DNA from 2 places in the Gordonia sp. LMA167 genome. Region 1 is predicted to be linked to the other one. Evidence: riboswitches for the same ligand, from Rfam matches in the RefSeq annotation. Region 1 holds a riboswitch; the other holds the start of a gene.
What was found. Region 1 has a riboswitch for thiamine pyrophosphate ahead of thiC (phosphomethylpyrimidine synthase ThiC). Riboswitches for the same ligand answer to the same signal wherever they lie in the genome.
Positions count from the first base shown of each region.

Region 2: it holds a riboswitch for thiamine pyrophosphate, as region 1 does, so the genes downstream of both, thiO (glycine oxidase ThiO) here and thiC (phosphomethylpyrimidine synthase ThiC) in region 1, are expected to answer to the same signal.

Region 1 covers NZ_CM176708.1:1,691,447-1,694,850, forward strand. The annotation lists gene thiC (phosphomethylpyrimidine synthase ThiC) at 1-1,434, opposite strand, end outside; TPP riboswitch at 1,426-1,540, opposite strand; gene ACVT6V_RS07585 (GNAT family N-acetyltransferase) at 1,778-2,125, shown strand; gene ACVT6V_RS07590 (siderophore-interacting protein) at 2,209-2,988, shown strand; gene ACVT6V_RS07595 ((2,3-dihydroxybenzoyl)adenylate synthase) at 3,034-3,404, opposite strand, start outside.
Region 2 covers NZ_CM176708.1:169,049-172,452, reverse strand. The annotation lists gene ACVT6V_RS00740 (nitroreductase) at 1-577, shown strand, start outside; gene thiE (thiamine phosphate synthase) at 616-1,290, opposite strand; TPP riboswitch at 1,312-1,426, shown strand; gene thiO (glycine oxidase ThiO) at 1,394-2,518, shown strand; gene thiS (sulfur carrier protein ThiS) at 2,518-2,715, shown strand; gene ACVT6V_RS00720 (thiazole synthase) at 2,723-3,404, shown strand, end outside.

The DNA.
Region 1 (3,404 bases):
CGTCTCGTCGTGATATTCGCGAGCGGTGTCCGGGTCGAGCGCCAGGTTGAACTGATCGGTCCAGCGGAACTCGAAGCGCGCCTTGGACAATGCGTTGTCGCGGTCTTGCGCGCCGGGATGCCCCTTGGCGAGATCCGCAGAGTGGGCGGCGATCTTGTAGGTGATCACGCCCACCTTGACGTCGTCGCGGTTGGGCAGCCCCAGGTGCTCCTTGGGCGTCACGTAGCACAGCATCGCGGTGCCTGCCTGCGCGATCATCGCGGCACCGATCGCCGACGTGATGTGGTCATAGGCGGGTGCGATGTCGGTGGCCAGCGGTCCGAGCGTGTAGAAGGGTGCCTCCTCGCAGAGTTCCTCCTCGAGGCGCACGTTCTCGGCGATCTTGTGCATCGGCACATGGCCGGGCCCCTCGATCATCACCTGTACGCCATGGGATTTGGCGATCTTTGTCAACTCGCCGAGGGTACGGAGTTCGGCGAACTGTGCTTCGTCGTTGGCGTCCGCGATCGACCCCGGCCGCAGTCCGTCGCCGAGAGAGAACGTGATGTCGTAGCGACGGAAGATCTCACACAGTTCGTCGAAGTGCGTGTACAGGAACGATTCCTCGTGATGAGCGAGACACCACGCGGCCATGATCGATCCGCCCCGCGACACGATGCCGGTCACCCGGCGGGCCGCCAGCGGCACGTAGCGCAGGAGGACTCCCGCGTGCACGGTCATGTAGTCGACGCCCTGCTCGGCCTGCTCGATCACGGTGTCGCGGTAGATCTCCCACGTCAGTGCGGTGGGGTCGCCCTTGACCTTCTCGAGGGCCTGATAGATCGGGACGGTGCCGACCGGCACCGGCGAGTTGCGCATGATCCACTCGCGGGTCATGTGGATGTCCTTGCCGGTGGACAGATCCATGATGGTGTCCGCGCCCCAGCGGGTCGCCCACACCATCTTCTCGACCTCTTCGGCGATCGAACTGGTGACCGCCGAGTTGCCGATGTTCGCGTTCACCTTCACGGCGAACCGCTTGCCGATGATCATCGGTTCGGATTCGGGGTGGCGGTGATTCGCCGGGATGACGGCCCGCCCCGCGGCGACCTCGCTGCGCACGAGTTCGACGTCGACGCCCTCGCGTGCGGCGATGAACCGCATCTCGTCGGTGACGACGCCCTCGCGTGCCCACGCGAGCTGCGTCGACGCGCCGTCGATCGGTTCCGGTCGGTGCCACGCATCCCGTGTCCGCGGCAGGCCGCGTTCGACGTCGATCGTGGCGGCCGCGTCGGTGTACGGGCCGGACGTGTCGTAGACGTCGAGGTGCTCGCCGTTGGTGAGGTGGATGCGCCGCTGGGGAATGCGAAGGTGATCGATCTCGAGGTGGTGCTTGCTGCTGCCCTCGATCGGACCGGTGGTCACGGTCGAGGCGGTGGATACAGAAGTTCCCATGGTGCGGCTCCCTACGCCGGCATTATCCGGACAGGTTCAGGCGGTCGGCGACCGCCTGTCGCCATCTCAGCCCCCGGTGATCGTGGGAGCCCCCGCGTGTGTAATTGTCGCCCGACCCAAGCGGGCCGGACACCGCCCACCCTACGTGTCATGACCGCCCGCTGGTGGAGGTGGGCCAAAGTTCCTGCTCAACGCCCATGTCGGCGCGATGTGCGGCGACTGGGCCGGGAACCTACGCGATCGTAGGGTAGTGTGTGACCCGGATCACAGGGTGTGATCCCCGCCGTCGTCGAGAAGGGGAGTCCCGGCAGCGGCGATCAGTGACGCGTGCAGGAGGGGAATCGTGCAGCGAAAACATCGACATCGCCCACCGCAGTCCGCGCAGGCGATTCTGCAGCAGATCGCCCAGGTCGTCCACAATCCGGATCGGGATCGATTCGAGCTGTGGGTGGCCGGCGACCTCGTCGGTGTGCTCGGCTACAGCAGGGATCTCGTCGACGGCAAACCCACGATCACGATCCTGCACACGGTGCTCTACGACGAGTACACCGGGCATGGTCTCGGTACGCGCCTGATGGTCGGCGCGATCGCGTATGTCCGCGATCAGGGTGCACGTCTGCGGCCGGTGTGTTCGTTCACCAAGCAGTATCTCGACGCTCACCCCGGGATCGTGCCGCTCGCGCCCGCTTGATCGGGCCTTCCGGCAGTACGGCTGTCAGGTTAGCGTAGGCTATCCTGACAAATGCTGTTGCTGTGGAGGGGAAGGCCGTGCGCATGACGAATTCCGACGAGCTCGATCCAGCGGATTCGACGAAAGCCAAGTCGAAGGGGTGGCAGGGCGCTGTCCTCAAACTGCTCGGCGCCGACGAGTACGAGCTCACCGTCACCAGCACCGAGAAGGTCACCGACGACTACATCAGGCTGGGGATGACCGGCGGTGGCCTGCTCGCCGACCGTCCGGTTCACCCCACGATGTGGGTCCGCATCTGGTTCGAGAACCGCAACGGCAAGTTACATCAGCGTGCCTACACCCTCGTCGACCCCGATCCCGCCACCGACTCCTTCTTCCTCGAGTTCGCGATCCACGACGGCGCGGCAGCGCGGTGGGCGCTGGCGGCCCGGCCCGGCGACACGATCGCGTCGACGTTCATGGGCTCCAAGTTCGCCATCCCCGATCCGACCCCGGCGGGGTGGCTGATCGCAGGCGACACGGCCTCGCTGCCCGGCATCAACTCACTGCTCGACGCGATCTCCGCGTCCGCCGATCCGGCTGCGCCGGCGACCATCTGGTTCGAGTATGTCCACGAGGCGGACAAGGCGTTGCCGCTGCGACTGCGCGATCACGACACCATCAATTGGATCCGGCGCGACGGCTCCGCGCTGGCCGACGCGGTCCGCGGGTCCGCATTCGACGCGACCGGCCATTTCGGTTGGGTCGCTTTGGACATGAAGGGCACCCGCGCGGTCGCGGGTGTGTTCAAGAACGATTACAAGCTCGGCAAGTCCCGGGTGAAGTCGCAGGCCTACTGGCGGGAGAACGGTCCCGCATCCTGAATCACCAAGGGCCGTCAGGTCGTCGGGAGCCGACGGATCGCCGGGTCAGGTGATGTTCAGCGAATTCCGTAGCGCGGCCTTGTCGATCTTGCCGACGGCTGTCACCGGCAGGCTCCGCACGACGACGAGCATGTCGGGGATTTTGAACGATGCCAGGCCGCGGCTGGTCAGGAAGGCCCGGATGTCCGGGAGTTCCACGGGCTGGTCGGTCGGATGATCGTGCGCAAGGACGACGGTGGCGCAGATCCTTTCTCCGAGTGACTCATCGGGCACCCCGATCACTGCAGCCTGTCGGATCGCGTTGTGCGCGAGCAGGTTCTCCTCGACATCGTCGGCGGCCACGTTTTCCCCCGCCCGGACGATGGTGTCCTTGATCCGTCCGGTGACCGCGAGGTGTCCGGACGGCAGCCGACGTA
Region 2 (3,404 bases), 1.5 Mb from region 1:
GCGACTCGCGCAGCGCACGCCCTCCTGGTGCAACACACAGCCGTGGCAGGTCATCGTCACCGAGGGAGCGGGTACCGCACGGGTGCGGGAGGTGCTGCTGCGCCATGTCGACGGCGGCGGTGAGATCTCGTCTGACATCGCGTGGCCGCCCGGTTACCAGGGCGTCTACCAGGAGCGTCGGCGCGAGTGTGGAATGCAGCTCTACGAGACGCTCGGCATCACCCGCGAGGACAAGCTGGGCAAGGCGCTGCAGATGCGCCGCAACTTCGAGTTGTTCGACGCACCGCATGTCGCCCTGATTACCACCACCGACACGTTGGGTACCTACGGCGCCGTCGACTGCGGTCTCTACATCGGCACCTTCCTGCTGGCCGCGGAGGCGATGGGGCTCGGCGCTGCGCCGCAGGCCGCACTCGCGTCGTACTCCGACGTCCTGCACGAGGTCCTCGACATCCCCGCCGACCGTCACGTCGTCGCCGGCATCTCGTTCGGTTACGCCGACGTCGATGCGCCGGTCAACACCTTCCGGACCACCCGTGCCGACCTCGGCGAGGCGGTGTCGTTCGTCACCGAGTGACCGGTGATCACCGATGACCGACGGCGGGTTCCTCGACCTCAGAGACGTTGACGCAGCGTTCTCGCCGCCGACTCCGGGTCGTCGGCGCCGGTGATGGCGCGAACCACGACGACGCGGTCGGCTCCCGCCGCGGTCACCGCCTCGAGGCGATCGGCATCCACGCCGCCGATCGCGAACCACGGTTTGCCGGATGGGGCCGCCGCAGCCGCCTCGACCAGCGCAAGCCCCGGCGCGGTGCGTCCGGGCTTGGTGGGTGTCGGCCAGCACGGGCCGACGCAGAAGTAGTCGACGTCGTCGTCGGCGATCGCAGACCGTAACTGTGTCGTGTCATGGGTGGAGAGCCCGATGACGATGTCCGGGCCGGCGATCCGGCGGACGAGGTCGGCGGGGAGGTCACCCTGCCCGACGTGCAGCACATCCGCGCCCGCCAGCGCTGCGATGTCGGCGCGGTCGTTCACGGCGAGCAGGGCGTCGTGATCCCGGGTCAGGTCGCGCAGCCGGGCGAGGATCTGCAGTTCGTCGCGGGCCTCCAAGGTGCCGAAGGCGGATTCGCCCGGTGAACCCTTGTCGCGCAGTTGCACGATGTCGACACCACCGGCGAGGGCGGCAGCCACGAACTCGGTCAGGTCGCCACGTTCGCGGCGGGCATCGGTGCACAGATAGAGACGGGCGTCGGCGAGACGGGCGATTCTCGACTGTCGTGAAGCGGTCACGGCGGTAACGGTAGGCTGGATCGCGAACGACACGGGAGCCCGGGGGTCCGCCGGGCTGAGAGTGCAGGTCGACCCCTGCAGACCGTTTGACCTGATCCGGGTAATGCCGGCGAAGGAAGGATGCGCTCTGGTGCGTAGTGACACTCATGATGGGATTTCGCCGACACTCGCTGTCGTCGGCGGTGGTGTGATCGGCCTGACGTGTGCGTTGGCCGCCGTCGACGCCGGATATCAGGTCCGGGTCCACGACGACGGGCCGCGGCGGCGTGCGGCGTGGGTGGCGGCCGGGATGCTCGGCTCGTTGGGTGAGGGCCACCCCGGTGAAGACGAACTGCTGCGGCTGTCGGTGTCGTCGGTGCGACGGTGGCCGGACTTGGTGGCCCGGCTCGGGGATCCGATGATCATGACGGCGAGCGAGTCGCTGTTCGTCGCCGCCTCGGCGGCGGACGCCGAACACCTGACCACCCTCGCCGAGTTCGTGTGGACGCAGCAGCCGCGAGCGTCCGAGGAACTGCATCGGGTGGATTCCGCCGAGATCCGCCGTATGGAGTCGGGACTGAGTTCGCGTCTACACAGCGGATATCTGGCAGTCGGCGAGGGTGCGGTCGACAATCGGCGCCTGCTCACCCGGCTGCAGGACGCCGTCGTCGGCGGCGGTGGTGAGGTCGTCGATCACCGTGTCACCGATCTCGACGATCTCGACGCGGACGCGATTCTGGTGTGCGCGGGACTCGGCACACGATCGTTGCTGCCCGGTCTGTCCCTGCACGCCGCGAAGGGGGAGATCCTCCGGCTGCGACGCACCCGCTGGTCGGTGCCGCCCCCGTCCCGGGTGGTGCGGGCCCGCATGCATGGACGGTCGGTGTATCTGGTGCCGCGCACCGATGGCATCGTCGTCGGCGCAACACAATACGAGCCATTCGACGAGAAGAGCGCAGATCCTGAGGTCGGTGGCGTGACCGATCTGCTTTCCGACGCCGTGGAGCTGATGCCCGGCCTGCGGACCTACGAGCTGACCGAGGCGGGCGCCGGCCTGCGTCCGTGTTCGCCCGATGGTCTGCCGATCATCCGTCGCGTGAGTGAGCGCGTCATGGTCGCCACCGGTCATGGTCGAAACGGAATCCTGCTGGCGCCCTACACTGCCGACGCGTTCCTGGCGATGATCGCCGACAGCGCGGATCTTGGACCTGCGGCCGTCGGAGCCGGCCCTGAAGGAGGGAATCGATGATGACGATCGTCGTCAACGGCGAGACAACCGACCTCGAGTCCGACGCCTCCGTTGGCGAACTGGTTGCGACCATGGGACTTCCGGATCGCGGAATCGCCGTCGCGATCGACGGGGAAGTGGTGCCACGTGGTCTGTGGGATCGTCTCCTGCACGCGAACGCCAGCGTCGAGATCGTCACGGCGGTGCAGGGTGGATAGCCGGCTGATGACGCAATCGGATGCGCCACTACGCATCGCCGACCGCGAGTTCGAGTCGCGGCTGATCATGGGTACCGGCGGCGCCGCCAATCTGGCGGTACTCGAACGTGCGTTGGTCGCGTCCGGCACCGAGTTGACGACCGTCGCTCTGCGGCGGGTCAGTCCCGAATCACGCACCGGCATGGTCGAACTGCTGCGGCGTCTGGACATCGCGATCCTGCCCAACACGGCCGGCTGTCACACCACGGCCGAGGCGGTCCTGACCGCCCAGCTCGCGCGCGAGGCCGTGGAAACACATTGGGTGAAACTGGAAGTGGTCGCCGACGAGCGCACACTGCTGCCCGACCCCATCGAGCTGGTCGACGCGGCCCGCGCGCTGGTCGACGATGGTTTCGCCGTGCTCGCGTACACCAACGACGACCCTGTGCTCGCCGCACGGCTGCAGGATCTCGGCGTGGCGGCCGTGATGCCATTGGGTTCACCGATCGGAACCGGGCTGGGGATCGCCAATCCACACAACATCGAGATGATCGTCGAGGCGGCGCAGGTGCCGGTGGTACTCGATGCCGGGATCGGCACCGCCAGCGACGCCGCTCTTGCGATGGAACTCGGTTGTGATGCAGTCCTTCTCGCGTCTGCCGTGACCCGCGCCGACGATCCCGAACGGATGGCTGCGGCCATGCGGCACG